DNA from 2 places in the Embleya sp. NPDC056575 genome. Region 2 is predicted to be linked to the other one. Evidence: predicted binding sites of a transcription regulator. Region 2 holds the regulator's gene; the other holds the start of a gene.
The links. Region 2 encodes HspR, which represses chaperone genes until heat shock. Its sites were predicted from a motif close to TTGAGNNNNNNNNNCTCAA; they were not measured.
Positions count from the first base shown of each region.

Region 1 (14,779 bases), on a different contig from region 2:
GCGCCGCCCAGGCAGGACAGGAAGACCCCGCCGGGACCACAATGCAGCGTATGCGGGCGCGAATAGCCCGCCCGCTCGGCGAGTTCCTTGGCCTCGATGGTCTTCAGCAGGGTCGGGCGGGTCGGATCGGGCCGGGTGTCGAACACGTGCAGGCGCGAGGACCGCAGCCCGGGCGCGAGCAGGTAGCGCCGTTCGGGATGCTCGTGGCAGGCGTGCGCGAGTGCGCTGGAGCAGGCGTTCCAGCCGAAGTGGTGCAGTTCGTCGCCTGTCCCGCTCACCTCGACCAGGCTCAACACCCGGCCATAGGACGGGGAATTCGGGTCGGTGTCGACGGTGAACAACGCGTCGGGGCGCTGTTCGGTGCGATCGAAGCCGACGATGTAGGCGAGTTTCTCCGGCGGTGCGGCGATCGCGTCCGCCGGTGTGCGGTAGAGAGTGGGGTCACCGTGCTCGGTCTCGGTCATGCCTCTCCTTCGTTCATACGTCGAAGATGGACACGCAATTCCTCGGCGGGGGCGGACTCTTTCTCACTCCTCCCACAGTCCCGCCACCGTCAGGCCCGGGTCGATGTCGGCGAGCGCGCTGGTCGGGTCGAGGGTGGGCAGCACGCGGTGCGTCGCGGCGGCGTGCGCGTAGACGAGCAGCAGGTCTTCGGCGGTCCAGCGGACCGAGGGCCAGACGGCGTCGCGGCCGGGGCACAACCGGGTCAGGCGGGTGTGGAACTCGTCGAGTTCGGCCGGGTTGGTGAAGCTTCGGGCGGCCTCGATCGCATCCCGGTCGGTGCGCAGGAGGGCGTGTGTGGGGACCACGGGGACGCGCATCACCGCGTCGGGATCGCCGTCCGACATGCCCATGCCGCGCGCGATGCGGTGCAGCGCCGAGGCCATCAACAGCGCGACCAGCAACCCGCTGTCCTCGCGCACTCCCCCGGAGGGGAAGAACCTCGCGTCCCAGAAGTGTTGTTCGGCGTTCAGGTGCTCGCGCACGAGCATGCAGCCCACGCCCACGCAGCTTTGCGGCAGGGTTCTGGCAGCCATGCCGCTACGGTACGGCTCCGGTGGCGCACCGTGGCGCGGTTTCGGTTATTTACGATAATGGCCTCTTTGTGACGACGGCACGCCGTACGACCATCACCCTCGGGCCGCTCCCGCCCGGCTCAGCCCAGCTGGATCGATCGTTTCGACAACCCGAACCAGAAACCGTCGATCACCTGGCGCAGCGTGTCCAGGTCCTCGTGCCCGGCGCCGAGCGAGACGAACAGCGGGGCCAGGTGCTCGGTGCGCGGGTGGGCCAGGCGCGCGGCCGGCGCCTTGTGCGCGAAGTCGAGCAGCGCGTCCAGGTCACCCGCGCGAAACGCCTCGTCACCCCAGTGGTCGAACTCGGCGGACCATCCGGGCACCGGCGCCTCGGCCCGGGGGTCCAGGCCGCGCAGGTTGTGCGTGAAGAAGCCGCTGCCGACGATCAGCACCCCCTCGTCGCGCAGCTCCGCGAGCCGGCGACCGACCCGGTACAGCTCCACGGGGTCGAGCGTGGGCAGTGACATCTGCAGGACGGGCACGTCGGCGTCGGGATACATCTCCACCAGCGGCACATAGGCGCCGTGGTCGAGGCCGCGCTCGGGCGCGTCCCGCACGTCCGGCCCGAGCAGCGCCCGCACCCGCGCCGCCAGCGCGGGTGCGCCGGGGGCCGGGTAGGCGACCCGGTAGTAGTGCTCGGGGAAGCCGCCGAAGTCGTACACGAGCGGGACGGTGCGCGTGGCGCCCAGCGCGATCGGGGCGTCCTCCCAGTGCGCGGACACCATCAGCACGGCCGTGGGCCGGGGCAGGTCGGCGGCCCACGCGGCCAGCTGGCCGGTCCACAACGCGTCGTCCGCGAGCGGCGGCGCCCCGTGACCGAGATAGACGACGGGCATGCGCGGCGCGGCGGGCCGCGACGAGGTGGTCTCCATACGATCAGGATACCAAGTAGTTCTATGTTCAACAATTGACCCGACAGAGGGAACGGCGCTCAAACGCCGTCGGGAGTAATCCACTGGCCGTCGCCCCCGGGGTGCCACTTATCCTTGACCCCGTAATGGGAACGCCAGTAGCCACATCTCAGCTCGCCGACCTCCAGGCGCGCCTGCCCCACCTGATGCTTCGGGATCAGGACCGTCTGCGCCGTCGCCTGGACCGGACCCGCAAGACTCGCAAGGGCCCGCAACGGGTCGCCGAGACCGAGAGCCTGATCGCCGCGTTCGACGCCGCCGAGACGCGGGTCGCGAACCGGCGTGCCGCCGTGCCCACGATCGGCTACCCCGAGGCGCTGCCGGTCAGCCGGAAGAAGGACGACATCCTCGCCGCGATCCGCGACCACCAGGTCGTGATCGTGGCGGGCGAGACCGGCTCGGGCAAGACCACCCAGATCCCGAAGATCTGTCTGGAGCTGGGCCGGGGCGTCCAGGGCCTGATCGGCCACACCCAGCCGCGCCGGATCGCCGCCCGCACCGTCGGCGACCGCATCGCCGAGGAGCTGGGCGGACAACTCGGCGACGTGGTCGGCTACAAGGTCCGCTTCAACGACCAGGCCGGCGACAACACCCTGGTCAAGCTGATGACCGACGGCATCCTGCTCGCCGAGGTGCAAAACGACCGGCTGCTGCGCCAATACGACACGCTGATCATCGACGAGGCGCACGAGCGCAGCCTCAACATCGACTTCCTGCTCGGCTACCTCAAACAGCTGCTGCCGCGCCGCCCCGACCTCAAGGTGATCATCACCTCGGCGACGATCGACCCCGAGCGCTTCTCGCAGCACTTCGACGACGCGCCGATCATCGAGGTCTCCGGCCGTACCTACCCGGTCGAGGTGCGCTATCGCCCGCTGGTCGCGGAGGTCGACGAGGACGAGGACGACGAGGAGGGCGGCGGCAGGCGCCGACCCGACGACCGTGACCAGGTCCAGGCGATCAGCGACGCGGTCGACGAGCTGCTCGGCGAGGCATCCGGCGACATCCTGATCTTCCTCAGCGGCGAGCGGGAGATCCGGGACACCGCCGAGGCGCTGAACAAGCGGCAGCTGCGCAACACCGAGGTGCTGCCCCTGTACGCCCGGCTGTCCGCGGCCGAGCAGCATCGGGTCTTCCAGCAGCACACCGGCCGGCGGATCGTGCTCGCGACCAACGTCGCGGAGACCTCGCTGACCGTGCCGGGCATCAAGTACGTGATCGACCCGGGCACCGCGCGCATCTCCCGCTACAGCCTGCGCACCAAGGTGCAGCGGTTGCCGATCGAGGCCGTCTCGCAGGCCTCGGCCAATCAGCGCAAGGGCCGCAGCGGGCGCACCTCCGACGGCATCTGCATCCGGCTGTACTCCGAGAAGGACTTCGAGTCGCGGCCCGAGTTCACCGATCCGGAGATCCTGCGCACCAACCTGGCCTCGGTCATCCTGCAGATGACCGCGCTCGGCCTGGGCGACATCGCCGCGTTCCCGTTCGTGGAGCCGCCGGATCGGCGCAACATCAAGGACGGCGTACAACTGCTCCAGGAGCTGGGCGCGCTCGACCCCGACGAGCCGGACGTGCGCAAGCGGCTGACCCCGATCGGGCGCAAGTTGTCCCAGCTGCCGGTGGACCCGCGCCTGGCCCGGATGATCCTGGAGGCGGACCGCATCGGCGTGGTCGGCGAGGTGCTGATCATCGCCTCCGCGCTGTCCATCCAGGACCCGCGCGAGCGGCCCACCGAACACCAGCAGCACGCCGACCAGTTGCACGCGCGGTTCGCGGACAAGGAGTCCGACTTCCTCGCCTATCTCAACCTGTGGAACTACATCAGGGCACAGCGCGACGAGTTGTCCTCCAGCCGGTTCCGCAAGATGTGCAAGAGCGAGTTCCTGCACTATCTGCGCATACGCGAATGGCAGGACCTGCACAGCCAGTTGCGCTCCGCCGCCAAGTCGCTGGGGATCGAGGCGACCGGCGAGCCGAAGGAGCCGAACACCCAGCACATCCACACCGCGATCCTGTCCGGCCTGCTCTCGCACATCGGCCTGATGGACCCGGCCAAGCGCGAGTACGGCGGCGCGCGCGGCACCCGCTTCTCGGTCTTCCCCGGCTCGGCGCTGTTCAAGAAACCGCCGCGGTGGGTGATGGCGGCCGAACTCGTCGAGACGTCCCGGCTGTGGGCCCGCATCGCCGGGCGGATCGAGCCGGAGTGGATCGAACCGCTGGCCGGGCACCTGATCAAGCGCACCTACAGCGAGCCGCACTGGGAACAGAAGATGGCCGCGGTGATGGCCTTCGAAAAGGTCACGCTCTACGGCGTGCCGATCGTGGCCGCGCGCAAGGTCGGCTACGGCAAGGTCGATCCGGAGCTGTCGCGCGAACTGTTCATCCGGCACGCCCTGGTGGAGGGCGACTGGCGCACGCACCACAGGTTCTTCGCGGCCAACCGGCGGCTGCTCGCCGATGTCGAGGAGCTGGAACACCGGGCCCGGCGCCGGGACATCATGGTCGACGACGAGACCCTGTTCGACTTCTACGACGAGCGGGTCCCGGCCGACGTGGTCTCCGGGCGGCACTTCGACGCGTGGTGGAAGAAGGCCCATCGCACCGATCCGGACCTGCTGAGCTTCGAGAAGTCCATGCTGATCAACGCCAAGGCCGGCGGGATCACCGAGGAGGACTACCCGAACGCGTGGGTCGAGGAGGGTCTGGAGCTGGCGCTGACCTACCAGTTCGAGCCCGGCTCCAACGCCGACGGGGTGACCGCGCACATCCCGGTCGCGGTGCTCAACCAGCTCTCCGGCGAGGGCTTCGAGTGGCAGATCCCGGGGCTGCGCGAGGAGTTGGTGACCTCCTACATCCGGTCCCTGCCCAAGGGCATCCGGCGCGGCTTCGTGCCGGCGCCGGACTACGCGCGGGCGATCCTGGGCCGGCTCACCCCGCGCAGGGGCTCCCTGGTGGACGGCCTGGAGCGGGAGTTGAGCCGGATGGCCGGGATGCCGGTCAAGCGGGAGGGCTGGGACCTCACGAAGGTGCCCGAGCATCTGCGGATGACCTTCCGGGTGCTCGACGACGACCGGCGCGTGCTCGCCGAGGGCAAGGACCTGGAGGCGCTGAAGCTGAAGCTGCGCGAGCGCATGCGGGCGGCGGTGTCCGAGGCGGCGAGCACGCTGGACATCGAGCGCGCCGGCGTCACCACGTGGGACCTGGGCGAGTTGCCGCGCGTGGTCGAGCAGCGACGCGGGCCGCTGGTGGTCAAGGCGTATCCGGCGCTGGTCGACGAGGGCGGCTCGGTGGCGGTGCGGCTGTTCGACAGCGAGCCGGAGCAGCTGCGCGCGATGCGGGACGGGACGCGGCGCCTGGTGTTGCTCAACGTGCAGTCGCCGGTCAAGCAGATCCAGGGCCGGCTGCCCAACATGGCCAAGCTGACGCTCAGTCACAACCCGCACGGGGGCATCGACGCGCTCTTCGAGGACATCCTCGCGTGCGCGGCGGACATGCTGATCCGCGACGCGGGCGGGCCGGTGTGGGACGAGGCGGGCTTCGTCCGGCTGCGCGATCGGGTCAAGGCGGGGCTACCCCGGCTGACCGAGGACACGGTGGTCAAGGTCGAGCGCGTCCTGGGCGCCTCGCACGGGGTGGCCGGGCGGTTGAAGGCGACCCGCAGTCCGGCGCTGGCCCCGGCGCTGGCCGACCTGAAGGCGCAGTACACGGCGCTGGTGCACAAGGGCTTCGTGGCCGAGGCGGGGTGGCGCCGGTTGCCGGACGTGCACCGCTATCTCCAGGCGATGGAGCGCCGGTTGCAGCGGCTGGAGGCGGACCCGGTGCGCGATCGCGAGCGCATGCAGAAGGTCCATCAGATCCAGGCGGCATACCGGGACTTGATGGACCGTCAGACAAAGGGTGCACCGATTCCGGCCGAGGTGGCGGCGGTGCGCTGGCAGATCGAGGAGTTGCGGGTGAGCTATTTCGCCCAGTCGCTCGGCACCCCGCAGCCGGTGTCGGACAAGCGGATCCTGAAGACGATCGAGGAACTGGGCGGGTAGCGGCGGGCGGTGCGTCGGGGCCGGGGGCCTCGGGCACCACCGGGCCGCGTTCGGATTCGTGCTCGGATCCGCGTTCAGACCAGGTCGTTCTTGAACAGGTCGTGGTCGGTGAGCAGCTTCTCCAGGCGAGCCTGGTCGACCCGGTTGACCACGGCCTCGCTCTCCTGCCGGTCCCGGACCACCTTGGCGAGGGTGATGCTGGAGGTCACCACGTAGAGCACGCCGATGCCGAGGAAGGCCCGAATCCAGCGGTCGACCGGGAGATAGACGATCCCGATCAGAACCGCGCTCACGGACACCCCGAAGGACAGTGCGGCCTGGACGAAGAACCCTTGGGTGTTGTTGGTGCGCAGCGGCGAAGTCATGACGACAGTCTTGGGCCGGACGGGTGTCGCGCACATGAGTAGGTGTACTCAAGTGGCGCGACCCGCCTGCCGATCCCGACCGGCCCGTGGCTCGTGTGGCCCAAAGGCGCCGCGCGAGCCGCCCCTTCGGGCGGCCCGCGCGGTGGGTTGTCGGGAAATCGCCGGGGTCAGGCGGCCACGGCGTGCCGGCTGTCGGCGGGTTCGAGGGCCAGGTGCAGGACCTCGCGGACGTCGGCGACCGCGTGGACCGTGAGCCGGCTCAGGATCTCCTCGGGCACGTCGTCCAGGTCGGCCTCGTTGCGCTTGGGGATCAACACCGTGGTCACACCGGCGCGTTCCGCGGCGAGCAGCTTCTGCTTCACGCCGCCGATCGGCAACACCCGGCCGGTGAGCGAGACCTCACCGGTCATCGCCACGTCGGAGCGGACCGGCCGCCCCGTCAGCAGCGACACCAGCGCGGTGGTCATCGTGACACCGGCGCTCGGGCCGTCCTTGGGGACCGCTCCGGCCGGGACGTGGATGTGCACGCCGCGGTCCTTGAGGTCGCCCACCGGCACCTCCAGCTCCGCCCCGCGCGAGCGCAGGTAGGACAGCGCGATCTGGGCCGACTCCTTCATCACGTCGCCGAGTTGGCCGGTCAGGGTCAATCCGGTGCCGCCGGTCTCGGCGTCCGCGAGCGAGGCCTCGATGTAGAGCACGTCGCCGCCCGCGCCGGTGACCGCCAGGCCGGTGGCCACGCCCGGCACCGCCGTGCGCTGTTCGGCCTTGCTCAGCAGCGACTCCGGGGTGTGCCGGGGCCGGCCGAGGTAGTCGCGCAGGTCGCCCGCGTCCACCGTGATCGGCAGCGGGTGCGAGGCGGCGTCGAGCGCCTGCCGCGCCGCGACCTTGCGCAGCACGCGGGCGATCGAACGCTCCAGGGTGCGTACGCCCGCCTCGCGGGTGTACTCGCCCGCGAGCAGCCGCAGCGCGTCCTCGGTGAAGGACACCTCGGTGGCGTCCAGGCCCGCCTTGTCCAACTGACGCTTGATCAGGTGGTCCCGGGCGATGACGACCTTCTCGTCCTCGGTGTAGCCGTCCAGGCGCACCAGCTCCATGCGGTCGAGCAGCGGCTCGGGGATGGTCTCCAGGACGTTGGCGGTGGCCAGGAACACCACGTCGGACAGGTCGAGTTCGACCTCCAGGTAGTGGTCGCGGAAGGTGTGGTTCTGGGCCGGGTCGAGCACTTCGAGCAGGGCCGCGGTCGGGTCGCCCCGGTAGTCCGAGCCGACCTTGTCGATCTCGTCGAGCAGGACGACGGGGTTCATGGTGCCCGCCTCCTTGATCGCCCGGACGATCCGGCCCGGCAGCGCGCCGACGTAGGTGCGGCGGTGGCCGCGGATCTCGGCCTCGTCGCGAACGCCACCGAGGGCGACCCGGACGAACGAGCGGCCCATCGCGCGGGCCACCGACTCGCCGAGCGAGGTCTTGCCGACTCCGGGCGGGCCGACCAGGGCGAGCACCGCGCCGGAGCGCCGGCCGCCGACCACGCCCAGACCGCGCTCCTCGCGGCGCTTGCGGACCGCCAGGTATTCGACGATGCGCTCCTTGACGTCGTCGAGACCGGAGTGGTCCGCGTCCAGGATCGCGCGCGCCTCGGCGACGTCGTACGCGTCCTCGCCGCGCTCGTTCCAGGGAATCTCCAGGACCGTGTCCAGCCAGGTCCGGATCCAGCCGCCCTCGGGCGACGCGTCGGAGGCGTGCTCCAGCTTGTCGACCTCCTTGAGCGCGGCCTCCAGGACCTTCTCCGGCAGGTTCGCGGCCTCGACCCGCGCCCGGTAGTCCTCCTCCTCGCTGTCCGGGGTGCCGTTGAGCTCGTTCAGCTCCTTGCGCACCGCGGCCAACTGCTGCTTGAGCAGGAACTCGCGCTGCTGCTTGTCCATGCCCTCCTGGACGTCCTTGCGGATCGTCTCGGCCACGTCCAGCTCGGCGAGGTGGTCCCGGGTCCAGCCGACCACCTTGGTCAGCCGCTCCTGGACGTCGATCGTCTGGAGCACCTCGATCTTCTGCTGCAGGCTCAGGTAGGGGGCGTAGCCGGAGTTGTCCGCCAGGTCGCCGGCGTCCTCCAGAGCCTGGACGTGGTCCACCACCTGCCACGCGCCGCGCTTGCCGAGCACGGTGGTGACCAGGGCCTTGTACTCCCGGGCCAGCTCCAGGGTGCGCTCGTCGGCCTCGACGTCGGGCACCCGGGTCGCCTCGACCCACAGCGCCGCGCCGGGGCCGGTGGTACCGCTGCCGATCCGCACCCGGCCCTCGCCGCGCACCACCACGACCGACTCACCCCCGGGCAGCCGGCCGACCTGCTCGATCACACCGAGCGTGCCCACCGCCGGGTACTGCCCGTCGTCACGCGGAACAAGCAGCACCCGCGCCTTGCTCTCACTACGGACGCCGGGCCCGGTGGACCGCCCCGCGGCGGCCCGCGCGGCATCCACGGCGGCACGGGTCTCCGCGTCGTCGAGTTCGAGCGGGACCACCATGCCGGGGAGGACGACGACGTCGTCCAGCGGAAGAACCGGCAGGGTCAGGGTCCCGATGGTCTCGCTCATGTCATGCCCCTTCAGTGGCCACAGTCGAAAAACTTGCGCTGTACCGACTCAAGAAACACGAGCCCCTCTTTGTTCCCCCACCCACCCCGACCCCTGTTCGCCCTGGGCGAAGTCGTCGAAGGGCCCCGGATCGCGAGCGATCCGGGGCCCTTGTCCACAGCGCGGGGAGGATGGCGGCATCAGCCGCCGCAGTCCCACACGTAGTTGGCCGGGCCACCCGTCGAGTCCCAGCGAAAACGCTTGGTCTCACTGTCGGCAAGGTATTGGCATTCCGGGTCGGGCCAGCCCGAGACCTGGACGCTCAGGTTCATGCGACGGCCACAGTTGTTGCGGACGTCCGCCCACCGCCAGGTGGGAAACCCGACGTGGGTGTCCTGATTGACGATCACGGCGCAGTCCAACGGCTCCACGGCGGGGGCTGCGGCCGTGGCGGCGGGTGCGGCGGACACGACGACGCCGGCGGTCGCGAGCGAGAGGGCGGCGGTGGCCGTCCAGGACACAAATCGGCGAGAACGAGCAGGAAAGCGCATTTCTTTGCCTCCGGGTCGATGTATCGCTCCCACTGTGGGAGCACTCACATACCCAGAGTCCTCGCAACGGGTAGTCGCAACATCACACGCAGGCACGACTTCGCCGTACATCGATCCGCGTACGTCGTCAGCCGTACGGCCTCATACCGGCGCCGCGCCCGGACGCGGCGCGAGGCGGGCGCCGCCCGGAGCGGCTGCGAAGGGGTCCGGGGCGGGTGACGTTGACGGCGGGATACCGCCGGACCGGGGGTGGTTGTCGTCGCGTCCCGTCCCGGGGGCCGGCGGGGTTCGGCGCGGCGAAGGCGGCCCGAGGGCTACTGGTAGCTGTCGTAGGTGGGCTTGCCCTTCGGTCGGTAGATGCCGAGGACGGTGCCGCCCTTGGTCGTCGAGACACCGACCGGCTCCAGCGCGGTGGGGATCGCTCCGTCGGCGAAGAGCCGCTTTCCGGTGCCGATGATCACCGGGTGGATGGTGAGCCGGTACTCGTCGACCAGGTCGTGCCGCATGAGGGTCTGGGCGAGGTCGCCGCTGCCGACGACGTTGATGTTGCCGCCCTCGGATGCCTTCAACGCGCGGACGGCGTCGGCGGTGTCGCCCTCCAACAGCGTGGAGTTCTGCCACTCGACGCACGTCAGGGTCCGAGACGCCACGTACTTGCGCGTGCTGTTCATCCGCTCGGTGAACGGGTTGTCGGGATCGGCGGTCGGCCAGTAGGACGCGAAGATGTCGTACGTCTTGCGGCCCAGCAGCATCGCGTCGGAGTCCTCGTACCAGGCGGCGATACCCGCGCCGACCTCCTCGTCGGCCACCGGCTTCTGCCAGCCTCCGTGCTCGAAGCCGCTCTCCGCGTCCTCGTCCGGCCCACCCGGCGCCTGCATGACGCCGTCGAGCGTCAGGAACGTACAAACGATGATCTTGCGCATGGTGTGCTCCTTTGTCGTCGACGGGTAGACCCCACAACCGCCGAAAACTCATCGGCACACCGAGACCCCTGCGGCACCACCCCACGGCACCCACCTCACCCTCGGGGCGGGGCTCGGGGTCAGAGGTGGCGTCGGGCGGCTTCGAGGATGGTGTTCGCGGTGGTGTTGAACGCTATGGCCGCGCCGGGGGCGTGGACGCGGACGAGGTTGACGGTCTGTTCGAAGAGCGGGAGGAGGTCTTCCGACTTGCGGACGCCGCCGCCGATCAGGACCACGTTCCAGGCGCGCTCGGTCAGGGCGGCGACGATCGTGGGCTCGGCGGTCTCGTCGGGGCCGAACACGGTCATGGACGCGTGGATGCCGTGTTCGGCGAATCGGGCCAACTCCGCCTCCAGGGTGGCGAGTAGGGCCGCGCCGTCGATGCCGGGGACGATGTGCGGGTCGATGCCGAGAACAAGTACCGAAGAGGTCATGGGATCAACCTACGAAATGGGGTCCGGCGGCCGGAACGGCGGGCCCGCGTGGGCCGGTTGGGCTTCGGGCGGGTGACGGCGCGGCGTTGAGGGCGGGTTTCCGCCAGACCCGGGGTGGTGGGGGTGGCTGTACTGGATACGCCCCGGCTTCCGGGGCTCCCCCCACATCGCCGAAAGGGACACCCATGTCCGCCATCGCCCGAGTCGACGAACCTGCGGCCGCATCGCCCGAGCCCGGGACGGATCTCGCGCCGCCGCGGCAGTACTGGGCCGCTGTGGTGTGTTTGTTCCTCGGGATCTTCGCGATCGTGACGACCGAGATTTTGCCGATCGGGTTGTTGACGCCGATCGGGGACGACTTCGGGGTCTCGGACGGGACGGCCGGGTGGTTGATGACCGTGCCCGGGTTCCTGGCCGCGATCTGTGCGCCGCTGGTGACGGTGTCCACGGGGCGGTTGGATCGGCGGAGCATGCTCGTCGCGCTGATCGTGCTGCTCGCGGTGGCGAACCTCCTGGCCGCGCTCGCGCCGGCGTTCTGGGTGGTGCTGGTGGCGCGTGCGCTGGTCGGGGTCACCATCGGCGGCTTCTGGTCGATCGGGGCGGGCCTGGCACCCCGGCTGGTACGGCCCGAGGCGGTGGGTACGGCGACCGCCGTCATCTTCGCCGCGGTGCCGGCCGGCTCCGTACTGGGCCTGCCCGCCGGCACCCAACTCGGCGAACACCTCGGCTGGCGGGCCTCGTCCATGGTCATGGGCGCCCTCGCGCTGGCCGTGTCGATCGCGCTGCTCGTCCTGCTGCCCCCGCTGCCCGCGACGACCGTGACCCGGGCCCGGGTACTGCGCGGCCTGCTTCGCGGCGCCGACGTGCGGATCGGCCTCGCCGCCACCGCCCTCGTGGTGATCGCGCACTTCGGGGCCTACACGTACGTGACGCCCTTCCTCGAGGAGGTCACCCACGTCGACCGCGGCCGGATCGGCCTGTACCTCCTGGCCTTCGGCGTGGCCGGCATCGTCGGGAACTTCGTCGCGGGCGCGACCCTGGCCCGCCACCTGCGCGCCGGCTTCGCCTGCTGCGCCGCGCTGATCGCCGCGGCCACCGCGCTCTTCCCGGTCCTGGGCCGGTGGGACGCGGGCGCGCTCGGCCTGCTCGTGGTGTGGGGGTTGGCCTACGGGGCGGTCCCGGCCTGCTCGCAGACCTGGTTCGCCCGCTGCGCACCCGACGCCCCGGAGGCCGCGACGGTGGTGTTCACGTCGTCCTTCCAACTCACCTTCGCCGCCGGCGCCCTCCTCGGCGGCGGCGTCGTGGACGCGACGTCCCCCTCGACGGTCATGGTGTGCGCGAGCGCGGTCGCCCTGACGATGGTCGCCGTCGTCGCGTCCTTCGGCGCGCCCGGCCGCGACAGGGCTTCGAGGTAGCCGGGCAAACTGCCCCGGAACACGCCGAAAGAGTTCGGGAAAGCGGCAGTTGACTTCAAGTCGACTTGAACTTCTAACGTTTTCCTCGTCGCCCGGAGCAACCGCTTCCAAGGCGCATCCGAACTCTTCTTGGGGACGCCATGACCACGCTCACGCACACCGTCGCCGACATCGACACCACCGCCGGCACCGAAGCGTTCCGGCTCGCCGTCATCGTCGGCAGCACCCGGCAGGGCCGGTTCGCCCCGGTGGTGTCGAACTGGTTCGCCGGCGCGGCCGAGGAGCACGGCGACTTCGAGGTCGACATCATCGACCTGGCCGAGGACCGCCTGCCCGACGTATGGGCCCCGCTGAACGGCGAGCCCGCCGCCGTGGTCGCCCGGGTCGGCGCCCGACTCGCCGCCGCCGACGCGTTCGTCGTGGTCACGCCGGAGTACAACCACAGCTTCCCGGCCGGGCTGAAGAACATGATCGACCTGTTCCGGAACGAGTGGCAGGGCAAGCCCGTCGGCTTCGTGTCCTACGGCGGCATCTCCGGCGGCCTGCGCGCGGTCGAGCAGCTGCGCCTGGTCTTCGCCGAGCAGCACATGGTCACCACCCGCGACGGGCTCGCCTTCCCGATGGCGTGGGAGAAGTTCGACGCCGACGGCAAGCCGGTCGACGCGGCCGGTACCGCCGCCGCCGCCAAGGTCATGCTCGACCAGCTCGCCTGGTGGACCGAGACCACGCGGTCGATGCGCGCGCGCCGCCCGTACGGCGTCTGACCCCGAGCACCGACGCCGCGCCCGTCGCCGCGTACCCACCCGTCGAACGCCAGGAGCCCGCGATGGCAACGACCACCGCCCCGGCCGCGAACTCCCCCGCGGCCACCACCCCCACCGACACCCCGTCCCGCGGCATCGCCGCCATCGCCCTCGTGGTCGTGCTCGGCTCGATCATGTCGGTCCTGGACGTGACGGTCGTCAACGTCGCACTGAACCACCTCGCACAGGACTTCGACGCCCCGCTGGCCACGATCCAATGGGTCGCGACCGGATACACCCTCGCCCTGGCCACGGTCATCCCGATGGCCGCGTGGGCGATGGGCCGCTTCGGCACCAAACGGCTGTACATGTTCTCGATCGGCACCTTCGCCGCCGGATCGGTCCTGGCCGGCCTGGCCTGGTCGGCCGAATCGCTGATCGTCTTCCGGGTGCTGCAGGGGCTCGGCGGCGGCCTGATCATGCCGGTCGGGATGACCATCCTGGCCCGCGCCTCGGACCCGAGCCGGATGGGCCGCACGATGGCCATCCTGGGCATCCCGGTCCTGATCGGCCCGCTGGTCGGCCCGATCCTGGGCGGATGGCTCGTGGACGACGTCTCGTGGCGCTGGATCTTCTTCATCAACGTACCGATCGGCGCGATCGCCCTGGGCCTGGCCGCCAAGGTCTTCCCGCGCGACACCGCGCAACAGACCAGGCCGCTGGACGTGCCCGGACTGCTGATGCTCTCCCCCGGCCTTGCCCTGCTCATCTACGGGCTGGCCACCGGCGGCGAGAAGGGCGACTTCGGCGCCGCCGGGGCGCTGGTGCCGGCCGTGCTCGGTGCGCTCCTGGTGATCGGCTTCGTGGCCCGGGCGTTGCGGGTCGAGAACGCGCTGATCGATCTGCGACTGTTTCGCAGTCGGCCGTTCGTGGCCGCCGCGGGCACCATGTTCCTGTTCGTCTGCGCGTACTTCGGCTCGATGATGCTGGCTCCGCTGTACTACCAGCTGGTGCGCGGGGAGAGCGCCACCGCCTCCGGGATGCTGGGCGCGCCGCAGGCGCTGGCGACGGCGCTGTCCATGCAGGTGGCCAGTCGGCTCAGCGACCGGATCGCGCCGGGGCGGATCGTGTTGATCGGGATCGTGGTCGCCGCCTCCGGGTTCCTCGCGTTCACCACGCAGGTGGCGGCGGATACGCCCTACTGGGTGCTGATGGCGTGCATGTCGGTGACGGGTGTCGGGGTGGGCATGACGCTGATGCCGACCACCGCCTCGGCGCTGCGCACGATGTCGCACGAGCAGGTCGCGGTCGCGGGGACGACGTTGACGATCATCCAGCAGGTGTCGGCGGCGATCGGTGGGGCGTTGATGTCGGTGCTGTTGGCCGGGTCGATGCGCGATGGCCTGCCGGCCGGGCAGGGAGCCGGCGGGTTGGGCGAGTTGCACACGTTGTCGCCGGACGTGGTGGCGGCGATCGGGCCGGCGTTGGCCGACGCGTTCCAGGGGACGTACTGGTGGGCCGTGACGTTGACGGGGCTGGCGTTCCTGCCGGCGCTGTTGATGAGCCGCCGTCGGCCCACGGGGCCGGTGGGCGAGTAGGCCGGGGCCGGGGCGGCCGTCCTCGAACGCCGGACGGGCCGGATGTTCGCAAACGCCGGACGGGCCGTGGATGGCCCGTCCGGCGTTTGGTGCGTCCTGCCTGTCATCGGTCTTCGGTCG
Region 1 covers NZ_JBHTVA010000008.1:7,812-22,590, forward strand. The annotation lists gene ACFRCG_RS07970 (selenium-binding protein SBP56-related protein) at 1-464, opposite strand, end outside; gene ACFRCG_RS07975 (hypothetical protein) at 528-1,037, opposite strand; gene ACFRCG_RS07980 (dioxygenase) at 1,157-1,948, opposite strand; gene hrpA (ATP-dependent RNA helicase HrpA) at 2,074-6,027, shown strand; gene ACFRCG_RS07990 (YiaA/YiaB family inner membrane protein) at 6,102-6,392, opposite strand; gene lon (endopeptidase La) at 6,560-8,977, opposite strand; gene ACFRCG_RS08000 (hypothetical protein) at 9,157-9,477, opposite strand; gene ACFRCG_RS08005 (dihydrofolate reductase family protein) at 9,822-10,430, opposite strand; gene ACFRCG_RS08010 (hypothetical protein) at 10,550-10,903, opposite strand; gene ACFRCG_RS08015 (MFS transporter) at 11,089-12,318, shown strand; gene ACFRCG_RS08020 (NADPH-dependent FMN reductase) at 12,459-13,082, shown strand; gene ACFRCG_RS08025 (DHA2 family efflux MFS transporter permease subunit) at 13,145-14,659, shown strand; gene ACFRCG_RS08030 (HdeD family acid-resistance protein) at 14,763-14,779, opposite strand, start outside.
Region 1: a site for HspR is predicted at 9,011-9,029, ahead of lon (endopeptidase La). Genes of this name have one in related genera too.

Region 2 (14,779 bases):
ACACCGGTCGATTGCCCCCGCGTTGCGGCCCCTGCGGTCCGTAGGGCTGTCCGGGCGGGCCGTAGCCGCCCTGGGGCGGGTAGCCGGGGTGCTGGGGCGCGTAGCCCTGCTGTTGCGGGAATCCCTGCTGTCCGGCCGGATATCCCGGCTGCTGCGGATACTGCCCTGGTTGGCCGTAACCGCCGCCGTGCTGCCCGGGTTGTTGCGGCTGCTGCTGCCAACCCCCGCTCACAGCTTCTGCCCGACGATCGCCGCCACGGTCGGGCCGTACTGGCGCACCATCGTGTTGCCCTTGAGCGGGTTGCCCTGCGAGTCCTCCAGCTGCGCGGACAGCGTGATCCAGACCCGGAAGCCGTTCTTGGAGATCTGCACCGTGCGGTTGTCCCGGAACGCCCCGTCCACGCCGATCTTGTCGGCCGGGATGTCGTCGTACTGATCGGGGAACTGCTTGGACGTGCGCTCCTGGCTGGTCTTCTCCTTCGCGAAGGACGCCTTCTCGTCGGCCAACGTCTTGTATCCGTACGAGGTGATGCTGATCTCGGCCGGATAGTTCGAGGACTGCTGGTTCGGCAGGTCGAGCGTGATCTCGCACTCGTTGTCGTTGACGTTGTTGCCGAACATGTTCGAGATGCGACCCATGCGGCTCTTGCGCTCGCGGATCGTGCCCTCGGGGATCGCCGTCTTGATCTCTTCGTCGGTCAGCAGGTCGCAGGCCTTGGGCCAGGTCTTCGGATCGACCGTGATGCCGGTGATCTTCTGCCCGGTGATCGGCGGCAGCGCCGTCGGGATCTTCAACTCGTTGGACAGGTCGGCCTTCTTCGGCGCGGCCGCCGCGCTGTTGCTCGGCGCGGCCGTCTTGCCGACCACGATCGGCGCCGGCTTGCTCGCCTCGGCCGCCGGGTCCTTCTTCTCGGTCGGGTCGTCGAAGCCGACCATGGCGACGACCACGGACGCGACGACGGCGCCGGTGATGCCGGCGATCCAGGTCCCGATCACCTTGCGGCTGCGCGCCCCCCGCGGCGGACGGCCGTTCGCGTCGAGCTGGATCGGGTTCTGCGCGTACTGCTGGTAGTGGCCGTACTCGCTGTACTGCGGGTACGGGTAACCGCCGGTTTCCTGGAAGCCGCCCGGTTGGGGCTGCTGCGGAAAACCGCCGGGCTGCTGCGGATAACCGTCCGGCGGCGGTGGGTAACCCCCCTGCGGCGGTCCGGACTGGCCCGGTTGGCCCGGCGGGCCGGGCGGCATCGGAGGTACGGGCGGATAGCCCTGACCATCGCTCATGGGGGTCCCCCTGGGATCTCGGATTTCGCTCGCCGTCGGCGCGGCAGGCAGCAGGCGCGCGAACATGCTGCCATGTGCACCCGGAGGCCGCAGAGGTCAAGGGTGTCGTTTGTGGCGACATTCACCTGAATAAGTCTCCCGAGGCGCACAACGTTTCGATGACGTCAAGCGTCCGGGCGGTTCGGCCGCGTGATGTCGCGGTGACACGATCAACGCGCGCGGAACGCGCCCCTCACAGCCTCCGGGGCACTAAAGTTGAGCGAGGAATACTCAAGCGATTTGACCCGTTGAACCGGGCAGCTCATGCTTGAGCGACAAGCGCTCAACCCTTCCCCTGGAGGAACCGAATCATGGCACGTGCGGTCGGTATCGACCTCGGTACGACGAACTCCGTCGTCAGCGTTCTGGAAGGCGGCGAGTCGACCGTCATCACCAACGCGGAGGGGTCGCGGACCACACCGTCCGTGGTTGCCTTCGCGAAGAACGGTGAAGTCCTGGTCGGCGAGGTGGCCAAGCGCCAGGCCGTCACCAACGTCGACCGGACCATCCGGTCCGTCAAGCGCCACATGGGGACCACCTGGTCCGTGGCGATCGACGACAAGAAGTACACCGCGCAGGAGATCAGCTCCCGCATCCTGATGAAGCTCAAGCGCGACGCCGAGGCCTACCTGGGCGAGAAGGTCACCGACGCGGTCATCACCGTGCCGGCGTACTTCAACGACGCCGAGCGCCAGGCCACGAAGGAGGCCGGCGAGATCGCCGGTCTGAACGTGCTGCGCATCGTCAACGAGCCCACCGCGGCCGCGCTGGCGTACGGCCTGGACAAGGCCGACGAGCAGACCATCCTCGTCTTCGACCTCGGCGGCGGCACCTTCGACGTGTCGCTCCTGGAGATCGGCGACGGCGTGGTCGAGGTCAAGGCCACCAACGGCGACAACCACCTCGGTGGCGACGACTGGGACCAGCGGGTCATGGACCACCTGGTCAAGCAGTTCCAGAACGCCCACGGCGTGGACCTGTCCAAGGACAAGATGGCCCTCCAGCGCCTGCGCGAGGCGGCGGAGAAGGCCAAGATCGAGCTGTCCTCCTCGATGGAGACCTCGATCAACCTGCCCTACATCACCGCCTCGGCCGAGGGCCCGCTGCACCTGGACGAGAAGCTCACCCGGGCCCAGTTCCAGCAGCTGACCCAGGACCTGCTCGACCGCACCAAGGTGCCGTTCCAGAAGGTCATCGAGGACGCGGGCATCCCGCTTTCGGCGATCGACCACATCGTCCTGGTCGGCGGTTCGACCCGGATGCCGGCCGTCGCCGACGTCGTGCGCGAGCTGACCGGCGGCAAGGAGCCCAACAAGGGCGTCAACCCGGACGAGGTCGTGGCCGTCGGCGCCGCGCTCCAAGCCGGTGTGCTCAAGGGCGAGGTCAAGGACGTCCTGCTGCTCGACGTCACCCCGCTGTCCCTCGGTATCGAGACCAAGGGCGGCATCATGACCAAGCTGATCGAGCGCAACACCACGATTCCGACCAAGCGTTCGGAGATCTTCACCACGGCCGAGGACAACCAGCCGTCGGTGCAGATCCAGGTGTTCCAGGGTGAGCGCGAGATCGCCGCGTACAACAAGAAGCTCGGCATGTTCGAGCTGACCGGCCTGCCGCCGGCCCCGCGCGGACTGCCGCAGATCGAGGTCACCTTCGACATCGACGCCAACGGCATCGTGCACGTGTCCGCCAAGGACCTGGGCACGGGCAAGGAGCAGTCGATGACCATCACCGGCGGCTCGGGCCTGCCGAAGGACGACATCGACCGCATGATGCGCGAGGCCGAGGCGCACGCGGAGGAGGACCACCAGCGTCGCGAGGCCGCGGAGACCCGCAACCAGGCCGAGCAACTGGTGTACACCACCGAGAAGTTCATCAAGGACAACAGCGACAAGGTCCCGGCCGACGTGAAGACCGAGGTCGAGACGTCGCTGACCGAGCTGAAGGACGCGCTCAAGGGCGAGGACCTGGCCGCCATCCGCGACGCCGCGGAGAAGGTCAGCACCACGAGCCAGAAGCTGGGCACCGCGATGTACGCGAACGCCCAGCCGGGCACCGAGGGCGCGGCCGGCGCGGGTGACGCCTCCGCCAACACCGCCGACGACGACGTCGTGGACGCCGAGATCGTCGACGAGGACCGCAAGGGCGGTGCTGCGTGACCGAAGGGAACGGCTCGAACCACGGCGCCGTCCCGGGCGACGCCCAAGAAACCGAGTCGAAGCCGGAAGCCGGGACCGCCGCCACCGCGGCGGCCCCGGCCCCCGGGGCGGCCGAACTCGCCGAGCTGCGCAACCAACTCGGCGAGCGCACGGCCGACCTCCAGCGGCTTCAGGCGGAGTACGCGAACTACCGCAAGCGGGTCGAGCGGGACCGCAACGTGGCGGGCGAGTCGGCCGCCATCAAGGTGCTGAGCGAACTGCTGCCGGTGCTCGACGACATCGGTCGGGCCCGGGACCACGGCGAACTGGCGGGCGGCTTCAAGTCGGTCGCCGAGTCGCTGGAGTCGATCGTGGCCAAGATGGGGCTGCAGAGCTTCGGTTCGAAGGGCGACCCGTTCGACCCGACGGTGCACGAGGCGCTGCTGCACTCGTACGCGACCGATGTCACCGAACCCACGTGTGTGGAGATCCTGCAGCCCGGTTATCAAGTGGGCGAGCGGATCATCCGTCCGGCACGGGTGGCGGTCGCGGAACCCACGGCGGAGGCCGAGGGCGGTCCGGAGGAGTCGGGCGAAGCGGCCGGCAGCTGAACCGTCACCGGGAACGAGACGACGAGAAGCGGAGAGGAGGGACGCCGATGCGCGGGTGGTGTGAATCCGGAAACGGGCGCTCGGAGCACGAGGGCACCCCGACCCGATCGGCGAGGGGCGCATGAGTACGAAGGACTACCTGGAGAAGGACTACTACAAGGTGCTCGGCGTCCCCAAGGACGCCGGCACCGCCGAGATCAAGAAGGCGTATCGCAAGCTCGCCGTCGAGTTCCACCCGGACAAGAACAAGGGTGACACGAAGGCCGAGGAGCGCTTCAAGGAGATCTCGGAGGCCTACGACGTACTGGCCGACGACAAGCGGCGCAAGGAATACGACGAGGCCCGGACCCTGTTCGGCAGCGGCGGCGGCTTCCGCGGCGCCGGCGGCGGACAGTCCGGCACCGGCGGCTTCCCGTTCGACCTCGGCGACATCTTCGGCGGCCAGCAGGGCGGCGCGGGCAACACCGGCGGTCTGGGCGACATCTTCGGCGGCCTGTTCGGCGGCGGTCGCCAGACCGGGCGCCAGCAGCCCCGGCGCGGTACCGACGTGGAGTCCGAGGTCACCCTCGGCTTCGCCGACGCGGTCGACGGCGCGACCGTGCCGATCCGGCTGACCAGTTCGGAACCGTGTCGGCACTGCAACGGCACGGGCGCGGCCGCGGGCACCACCCCGCGGATGTGCCCGACCTGCGCGGGCTCCGGCAACGTCAGCCGGCCGCAGGGCGGTTTCGGCTTCTCCGAGCCGTGCCGCGACTGCAAGGGCCGCGGGCTGCTCGTGGACGACCCGTGCATCGTGTGCAACGGCAGTGGCCGGGCCAAGAGTTCGCGCACGATGCAGGTCCGGATCCCGGCCGGGGTCCAGGACGGGCAGCGCATCCGGCTCAAGGGCAAGGGCGCGCCCGGCGAGCGCGGCGGCCCGGCCGGCGACCTGTACGTCGTGGTGCACGTCAAGACCCACGCCGTCTTCGGACGCAAGGGCGACAACCTCACGGTCACCGTGCCGGTCACCTTCCCGGAGGCCGCACTCGGGGCGGACGTCACCGTACCCACGCTCGGCGGCATCCCGGTCACGCTCAAGCTCCCCGCGGGCACGGGCAACGGCCGCACGCTGCGGGTGCGCGGGCGCGGGGCGGCACGCAAGGACGGCACTCGGGGCGACCTCCTGGTCACCATCGAGGTGACGGTCCCTCAGCAGCTGAACGACAAGGCGCGCGAGGCGCTGGAGGCGTTCCGCGAGGCGACCGTCGCGCACGATCCCCGAGCCGATCTGTTGGACGCGGCGAAGGGGGCATGACATGCGACCGGGCGGCTTGGGCGGTGGCGGTGTCGGCGGTGGGCACGGCTTCGAGATCGACGAGACCTCTCCGGTCTACGTGATCTCGGTCGCCGCCCAGCTGTCCGGCCTGCACCCGCAGACGTTGCGACAGTACGACCGACTCGGCCTGGTCTCGCCGGACCGTACGGCGGGCCGGGGGCGGCGCTATTCCGCCCGCGACATCGTGCAGTTGCGCGAGGTGCAGCGGCTCTCCCAGGAGGCCGGCATCAACCTCGCCGGGATCAAGCGGATCCTGGAGCTGGAGAACCAGGTGCTCGCGCTGCGCGTGCGCGTGGCCGAGATGGAGCACGCGCTGCACGAGGCGACGGACGCGAGCGCCCGGCGCGAGGCGGCCGTCCACGCGTCCTACCGGCGCGATCTGGTCCCGGTCCGACCGCGGGCCGGCACCGCGCTCGTGGTGTGGAAGCCGCGGCGCGGGCGCTCGGACTGACGGACGCGACGACGTCGAGGAGGCGGTACGGCCCCGGCCGTGCCCCTCCTCGCCTTTTTTGTGCGGCCTCGACGCTTCCTTGATGCGGCTCGCTACGCGTCAGTAGGGTCGCCGCATGAAGCCGAATCGTCGGGACGTGCTGAAGTACTCGGCCGCGAGCGCGGCACTGCTCGGAGTGGCCGCGTGCTCCGACGACGACAAGGACAAGCCCGACGGGAAGTCGAGCGACGCACCCAAGTCGGGCGCGCCCAAGCCGGCCGGCGCGGCCGGCACCACGCTGGAGCGCACCCTGGTGCTCGGCCCGCCCGGACCGGGCGGCTACCGCAAGGTCGTCGCCGGACCCGGTGAACCGCACCTGCTGCGCGGCGAGTTGGTGCCCGGCGGCAGCTCCGGCGACAAGGCGAAGCGGCGTTCCCTGGTCGCGTTCACCCAGTTGACCGACATCCACATCCAGGACTCGCAGTCGACCGCGCGCGTGGACTTCCTCGACCGGCACAGCGACAAGGACCAGCCGTTCGCCAAGCTGCTGCCCTTCCAGTCGGCGTACCGCCCGCAGGAGGTGCTGACCGCGCAGATAGCCGAGGCGATGGTGCAGTCGCTCAACCGGATCGGCAAGGGTCCGGCCCTCGGCGCGCCGCTGGCCTTCACGATCTGCACCGGCGACAACACCGACAACATCCAGTTCAACGAGCTGCGCTGGTACATCGACGTGCTCGACGGCGGCAAGAAGGTCACGCCCGACTCGGGCGATCGCAACAGGTACGAGGGCCCGATGGACGCGGTGGCGTACCACGAGCGCTACTGGCACCCCGACGGCACGCCGCCCGGGCACAAGGACGACGTGCCGCGCGGCCAGTACGGCTATCCCACCGTGCCGGGCCTGCTGGACGCGTGCCGGCGGCCGTTCGAGGCGACCGGCCTGAAGACCCCCTGGTACAGCGCCTACGGCAACCACGACGGCCTGGTGCAGGGCAACCTGCCGGTCAGCGAAATGCTGGGCAAGGTCGCGGTCGGCGACGAGAAGGTGCTCGACATATCCCCTGGGCAGACCGTGGTCACGCTGGCCCTCGGACTGCAGAGCGGCAAGCCGGACGCGCTGGCGGCGCTGCTGGCCGGCCCCAAGCGCAAGGTCACCGCCGATCCGGATCGTCGCCTCGTCGACCGCGCGGAGACGATCAAGGAGCACTTCAACACCACCGGCCTGCCCAAGGGCCACGGCTTCACCCAGCAGAACCTGGACACCAAGACCGCGTACTACACCTTCGACCAGGGCCCGGTGCGCTGCCTGGTCCTGGACACGGTGAACTCGTACGGCTCGGACTCGGGATGCCTGGACCCGACCCAGTTCGCCTGGCTGGAGGACCAGCTGGTCAAGGGCAGTTCGAGCCATCTCGACGAGCAGGGCCGGGTGGTCCGGGGCACGGGTCAGGACAAGCTGTTCGTGCTGTTCAGCCACCACACCATCGAGACGATGACCAACAAGACCGTGCCGGCCGGGGAGCCCGCGCGGATCCTGGGGCCGCAGGTGCAGGCGCTGCTGCTGCGGTTCCCGAACGTGGTGTTGTGGGTCAACGGGCACACCCACGACAACTACGTGAAGCCCTACCCGCGACCGGCGGGCAGCGCGGTCCCCGGCGGGTTCTGGGAGGTCAACACCGCGTCGCACATCGATTGGCCCTCCCAGGCGCGGATCGTGGAGATCGCCGACAACATGAACGGGACCCTGTCCATATTCGGCACGATCATCGACTCGGCCGGCCCGGAGTCACACGGCAACAAGCTCGACTCCCCCCTGGCCCTGGCCGCCCTGGCCCGCGAACTCGCCGGCAACGACTGGCAGGAGCGAGACCGCCCCGACCCGAAGGTCGACGGCCGCCGAGGCCGCCTGGAGGACCGCAACGTGGAGCTCCTGGTCCCGGCCCCCTTCAGCCCGTCCGGCGGGTGAGGACGGCGGGCCGCGGGCCGGCCGCGTCGATCCGCGCCGACGAGCGCCGCGGGCTCACCACACCACCGTCACCACCCGGGCGCAGCGCGACTTCGAGCGTTTGACGAGTTCGCCGTTGGGGCGGTCGCTGCCCGCGACCCAGGCCATCGCCTCGCCGGGGCTGCGCCCGCCCCGGCGCTGGCGCCTGGTCAGCCGCTCGTCGCGGACCCGGTCCGAGGCGTGTACGTACCAGACCTCGGTCATCAGGCAGTAGGCGTCGGCCCAGCCGGGCGCGTCCAGCGCCAGGTAGTTGCCCTCCGTCACCACGATCCGCGTCCCGGGCCGCACCACGTGTCGCGCGGCCACCGGCTCGTGCAACGTCCGGTCGTAGTCGGGCACGTACACGTCCCGGTCCACTTCCCGCACCACCCGGGCCAGCGTGGTCGCGTAGCCCCACACGTCGAACGTGTCCACCGCGCCCTTACGATGCAGCCGCCCGATCCGCTTGAGCTGCACGTTCGAGAGATGGAAGCCGTCGAGCGGCACGTAGGCGGCGGTACCGGACCCGACCCGCTGCTCGATCGCGCGCACGAGCCGACCGGCGAGCGTGGACTTCCCGGCTCCCGGCGGACCGGCGAGACCGAGCACGACCCGCCCGGCCCCGGGCGCGGCCGGAATGAGACGTACCGCCTCATCCGCGAGCGCGTCGAGTGTTTCGAGAGCACCGGACACATCTGGCATGTCCGCAGTGTAAGCATCCCGGGCAACGCATGGTTGAGTGGAATAGACTCAACTTAGTTGTGGTTGCCATAGTCAACGAACCGTTCGGGTGCGGTACACGCGCGGCACGGACGGGATGATGGCCGTGACAGCGCGTGCCCGAAGCGAAGGAGACGCACACCTCACATGGATGCACAGAAGCTCACCACCAAGGCCCAAGAGGCCCTTTCGGTCGCCATCCGCAAGGCTGCCGCGGCGGGACACCCCCAGGTGGAGCCCGCGCATCTGCTGCTCGCCCTGCTCGAACAGCCCGAGGGGATCGCCGTCCCGCTGCTCGGCGCCGCCGGTGTCGACGTGCCGCTGCTGAAGGTCGCGGTCGACCGGATCGCGGATCGTATGCCGAGTGCGTCCGGCTCGACGGTGGCCGCCCCGCAGCTCGCCCGGGAGACGATGCTCGCGCTGGACGAGGCGGAGAAGCAGGCCGACAAGCTCGGCGACGCGTTCGTGTCCACCGAGCACGTCCTGGTCGGCCTCGCCTCCGGCCGCTCCGGCGCGGTCGCCGAGGCGCTGCGCGAGGCGGGCGCCACCCCGCAGGCGCTGCTCGATTCCTTCAAGGCGGTGCGCGGCAGCACGAGGATCACCTCGCAGGACCCGGAGAGCACCTACCAGGCGCTGGAGAAGTACGGCCGCGACCTGACCGAGGAGGCCCGGAACGGCAAGCTCGACCCGGTCATCGGCCGCGACTCGGAGATCCGCCGGGTGGTCCAGGTGTTGTCGCGGCGGACCAAGAACAACCCGGTACTGATCGGTGAACCCGGCGTCGGCAAGACCGCCGTCGTGGAGGGCCTGGCCCGGCGGATCGTGGCCGGCGACGTACCCGAGTCGCTGCGCGACAAGCGGCTGATCGCACTCGACCTGGGCGCGATGGTGGCGGGCGCGAAGTATCGCGGCGAGTTCGAGGAGCGGCTGAAGGCCGTCCTGAACGAGATCAAGTCCAGCAACGGCCAGGTCGTCACCTTCATCGACGAACTGCACACCGTGGTCGGCGCGGGCGCCACCGGCGACGGCTCGATGGACGCGGGCAACATGCTCAAGCCGATGCTCGCGCGCGGCGAGTTGCGCCTGGTCGGCGCGACCACGCTGGACGAGTACCGCAAGCACATCGAGAAGGACCCGGCGCTCGAGCGCCGGTTCCAGCAGGTGTTCGTGGGCGAGCCCAGCGTCGAGGACACGATCGCGATCCTGCGCGGGCTCAAGAGCCGCTACGAGGCGCACCACAAGGTGCAGATCGCCGACTCCGCGCTGGTGGCGGCGGCCACCCTGTCCGACCGCTACATCACCGCGCGCTTTTTGCCCGACAAGGCGATCGACCTGGTCGACGAGGCGGCGTCGCGGCTGCGGATGGAGATCGACTCCTCCCCCGTCGAGATCGACGAGCTGCAGCGCTCGGTGGACCGGCTGCGGATGGAGGAGATGGCGCTCGCCAAGGAGACCGACGCGGCCAGCCGGGACCGGCTGGAGCGACTGCGCAAGGACCTGGCCGACAAGCAGGAGCAGCTCAGCGGGCTGACCGCGCGCTGGCAGCAGGAGAAGGCCGGGCTGAACCGGGTCGGCGAGCTGAAGGAGCGCCTCGACGCGGCGCGCGGTGAGGCGGAGCGGGCCCAGCGCGACGGGGACTTCGAGACGGCGTCGAAGTTGATGTACGGGCAGATCCCGACCCTGGAGCGCGAGCTGGCCGAGGCCGCGGCGACCGAGGGCGATCGGGGCACGGACGGCACGGCGATGGTCAAGGAGGAGGTCGGCCCGGACGACGTGGCCGACGTGGTCTCGTCCTGGACCGGCATCCCGGCGGGGCGGCTGCTCGAGGGCGAGCGCGGCAAGCTGCTGCGGATGGAGGACGAGCTGGGCCGGCGGCTGATCGGGCAGCAGGCGGCGGTGATGACGGTGTCCGACGCGGTCCGCCGGGCCCGGTCCGGCATCGCCGACCCGGACCGCCCGACCGGCTCGTTCCTGTTCCTGGGCCCGACCGGCGTGGGCAAGACCGAGCTGGCCAAGTCGCTGGCCGACTTCCTCTTCGACGACGAGCGCGCGATGGTGCGCATCGACATGTCGGAGTACGCGGAGAAGCACTCGGTCGCGCGCCTGGTCGGCGCGCCGCCCGGCTACGTGGGCTACGAGGAGGGCGGCCAGCTGACCGAGGCGGTACGCCGGCGGCCGTACTCGGTGGTGCTGCTCGACGAGGTGGAGAAGGCGCACCCCGAGGTCTTCGACGTACTGCTCCAGGTGCTCGACGACGGGCGGTTGACCGACGGCCAGGGCCGCACGGTGGACTTCCGCAACGTGGTGCTGATCCTGACCTCGAACCTGGGGTCGCAGTATCTGGTGGATCCCACGCTGTCGCCGGAGCGGCAGCGCGAGATGGTGATGGACGTGGTCCGCAATTCGTTCAAGCCGGAGTTCCTGAACCGGCTCGACGACATCGTGCTCTTCGACGCGCTCGGCACGAACGAGCTGGCGCACATCGTCGGCCTCCAGGTGGACCGGCTCGGCGCCCGGCTCAAGGACCGGCGGATCACCCTGACCGTGACCGACGCGGCGCGCGATTGGCTCGCGCTGACCGGCTACGACCCGGCGTACGGCGCTCGGCCGCTGCGCCGGCTGATCCAGACCGCGATCGGCGACAAGCTCGCGCGCGCCCTGTTGGCGGGCGAGGTGGGCGACGGCGACACGGTTTTGGTCGATCTCGACGAAGCGGGCGACGCGCTGGTCGTGCAACCTCAGAAGCAGGCCGTCAAGACACTGTGATCGGCCGCCTCGGCGGTCGGTGGACGTGGGCGAAATACCCGGCGCCGGGACCTCTTGCGGGTCCCGGCGCCGTGGCATGGCAGCATGCGTGTGTACAGATCTGACGGTGCGTCACACAACTGGCGAGCCGAGTGGGTCGGTGCGCCGCGTTCGGATCGGCTCGGGAGCCGGTCCGGAGTGGAGTGTGGGGTCCGACAAGATCGTCCGGCGTGGGATAAAGCGGGCAAAACCTGCGAAGCCGATAGCGTCCGGCGTGACAGATATCATCGACGCAGTGGTTAAGTTACCAGTGGGTAAGATGCCCGCACGGCCGTACGCTGTCGGCCGATACACGCCCCGGAAGGGACGTCCCACCGGAGGAGCCGAACGCCCATGCAGCTCGCAGCGATCGTGATCTCGCTGTTCATCAGCGTGATCGGGTTCGCCCTACTCGGGCGCACCGCCGCATACATCTACTCGTTCGTCAAACTCGGACAGCCCGTCCGCGGCCGGACCAATGCGGCCGGCAAGCGTCTGGGCACGATGCTGACCGAGACCGTCGGGCACACCCGGATGCTCCGTTGGGGCATCGTCGGCGCCGCGCACTGGTTCGTCATGGTCGGCTTCGGCGCACTCATCCTGACCCTGGTCAACGCGTACGGGCAGCTCTTCTCGCCCGAGTTCGCACTGTGGGGGCTCGGCCACTGGGACCCGTTCGAGGTCTTCACCGAGTTCATGGGCCTGATGACCGTGCTCGGCATCCTGGTGCTGATCGTGATCCGCCAGCTCAGCCACCCGCGACGGGCGGGCCGCAAGAGCCGGTTCGGCGGGTCCAACTTCGGCCAGGCGTACTTCGTCGAGTTCGTGGTCGGTTCGGTCGGCGTGTGCATCATGCTGCTGCGCGGGCTGGAAGGCGCGCTCGCGGGGGTGGACTCGTACGAGCCCGGCTACTGGGTCAGCTACCCGCTGGTCTCCGCGTTCGGCGGCCTGTCCGAGAACTCGCTGGAGAACCTGGTCTACCTGGTCGCCACGATCAAGATCGTCATCTCGATGACGTGGGCGATCACCATCGGCCTCACCCCCACCATGGGTGTCGCCTGGCACCGGTTCCTGGCGTTCTTCAACATCTACTTCAAGCGCAACGCCGACGGCACGGTCGCGCTGGGCGCGCTGCAGCCGATGACCTCCGGCGGCGAGCCGATCGACTTCGAGGACCCCGCCGACGACGCGGTGTTCGGCGTCAGTCAGGTCGAGCACTTCTCCTGGAAGGGCCTGCTCGACTTCTCCACCTGTACCGAGTGCGGTCGGTGCCAGTCGCAGTGCCCCGCGTGGAACACCGGCAAGCCGCTGTCCCCGAAGCTGCTGATCATGTCGCTGCGCGAGCACGCCTACGCCAAGGCGCCGTACCTGCTCGCGGGCGGCGGCAAGGACGAAGAGGGCAACGAGAAGGCCACACCCGAGCAGCTGGCCAAGGTCCCGGCGGCGGCGCTGGCCGAGGCCGAGCGGCCGCTGATCGGCACCGCGGAGGAGAACGGGGTCATCGACCCCGACGTGTTGTGGTCGTGCACGACGTGCGGCGCGTGCGTCGAGCAGTGCCCGGTCGACATCGAGCACGTGGACCACATCGTCGACATGCGCCGCTACCAGGTGCTGATCGAGAGCGCGTTCCCGTCCGAGGCGGCGACGATGCTCAAGGGCCTGGAGAACAAGGGCAACCCGTGGGGCGTGGCCACCAAGGCCCGGCTCGACTGGGTCAAGGAGCTGAAGAAGACCACCGGCATCGAGGTCCCGATCGTCGGGCAGGACATCGAGCCCGCCGAACTGGAGTACCTGTACTGGGTCGGCTGCGCGGGCGCGCTGGCGGACGGTCCGAAGAAGACCACCAAGGCGTTCGCCGAGCTGCTCGACATCGCGGGCGTCAAGTACGGGATCCTCGGCAAGGAGGAGTCCTGCACGGGCGACTCGGCGCGCCGGCTCGGCTCCGAGGTGGTCTTCCAGATGCTCGCGGCGCAGAACGTCGAGACGCTGAACGCGGCGCTCGAGGACGCGCCGAAGAAGCGCATCGTCACCACGTGCCCGCACTGCTTCAACACGCTGGCGAACGAATACCCGCAGCTGGACGGGCACTTCGAGGTCATCCACCACACCCAGCTGCTCCAGCACCTGATCGACGAGGGTCGGCTGCTGCCGGTGGGGCCGGTCGACGGCCTGGTGACGTACCACGACCCGTGCTACCTCGGTCGGCACAACAAGGTCTACACGCCCCCGCGCGAGATCATCGCGAGGGTGCCGGGCCTGCGGAACGAGGAGATGCACCGGCACAAGGAGCGCGGCTTCTGCTGCGGCGCCGGCGGTGCGCGCATGTGGATGGAGGAGCGCATCGGCAAGCGCATCAACAACGAGCGCATGGACGAGGCGCTCTCGCTCAAGCCGGACATCGTCTCCACCGCGTGCCCGTTCTGCCTGGTGATGTTCACCGACTCGATCAACGCCAAGAAGCAGGCGGGCGAGGCGAAGGAGGAGCTGCAGGTGGTCGACGTGGCGCAGCTGCTGCTCCAGTCGGTCAAGCTGCCGGAGCCGCCGGCCGAGGAGGGCGTCCTGGAGGACGCGGGGGCCAAGTAGCTTTTTTCGGGGCGCGCTTCGGCGCGCTCGGTGTGCGGCGAGCGCCGTCGGTTCCCTCGGGGCCGGCGGCGTTCGGTTTTGTGCCCGAATTACCACCGTCCCGCGACGACGGAGGGGGGTGTGGTGCCGGTACCGTCAGGGGTGTGACTGGCAATGGACCCTACGACCCGTACCGGCAACAGCCCCCGCCTGCCGGCCAGGGTTACCCACCACCTCAATACGGCGGGGCTTACGGCGACGGGTACGGGGGGCAGCAGGGGCAGCCCGGGCAGCAGGGGTACGGGCAGCAGGGGCCTGGGCAACCCGGGCAGCACGGGTATGGGCAGCCTGGGCAGCAGGGGTACGGGCAGCCTGGGCAGCAGGGGTATGGGCAGCAGGTTCCGCCGCCGCCTCCGCCGCAGGGCGGGCAGGGTGGGCAGGGCGGGTCGCGGGACTCGGGTTACGGGCCGCTGTCGTTGCCCGACGAGACGAGTCTGTACATCTACGGCGCGCCGCCGGAGGAGTACACGACGGTGACGCCGTCGGTGCCGCCTCCGCAGCCGCAGCAGTACCAGCCGCCGCCGTACGGTGGGCCGCCGAGGTACCTGCACTGGAAAGAGGTGCTGAGCGGCCTCGTGTTGCGGCCGCTGCGCACCATGAACGAGGTCCGCGACCAGGCGGTGTGGTGGCCGGCGCTGATCATGTCCGCGCTCGGCGGTGTGCTCGCGGTGCTGGCCAACGACGCGTCGCGCAAGGAGATCGTGCACTCGACGCTGAGCACGAGCGTGCCGGCGCTCGGCATCGTCGTGGTCATGGTGCCGGCGTTCTGCGCGCTGCTCGGCCTGGTCTCACACGCCCTGGCCACCCAGTTCGGCGGCAACGGCTCGCCGACGCCGTTCATCACGCTGTCGATGA
Region 2 covers NZ_JBHTVA010000011.1:23,840-38,618, forward strand. The annotation lists gene ACFRCG_RS10850 (hypothetical protein) at 1-232, opposite strand, end outside; gene ACFRCG_RS10855 (hypothetical protein) at 229-1,281, opposite strand; gene dnaK (molecular chaperone DnaK) at 1,632-3,479, shown strand; gene grpE (nucleotide exchange factor GrpE) at 3,476-4,069, shown strand; gene dnaJ (molecular chaperone DnaJ) at 4,191-5,363, shown strand; gene ACFRCG_RS10875 (heat shock protein transcriptional repressor HspR) at 5,365-5,835, shown strand; gene ACFRCG_RS10880 (TIGR03767 family metallophosphoesterase) at 5,951-7,780, shown strand; gene ACFRCG_RS10885 (nucleoside/nucleotide kinase family protein) at 7,835-8,500, opposite strand; gene clpB (ATP-dependent chaperone ClpB) at 8,666-11,284, shown strand; gene ACFRCG_RS10895 ((Fe-S)-binding protein) at 11,657-13,885, shown strand; gene ACFRCG_RS10900 (Yip1 family protein) at 14,029-14,779, shown strand, end outside.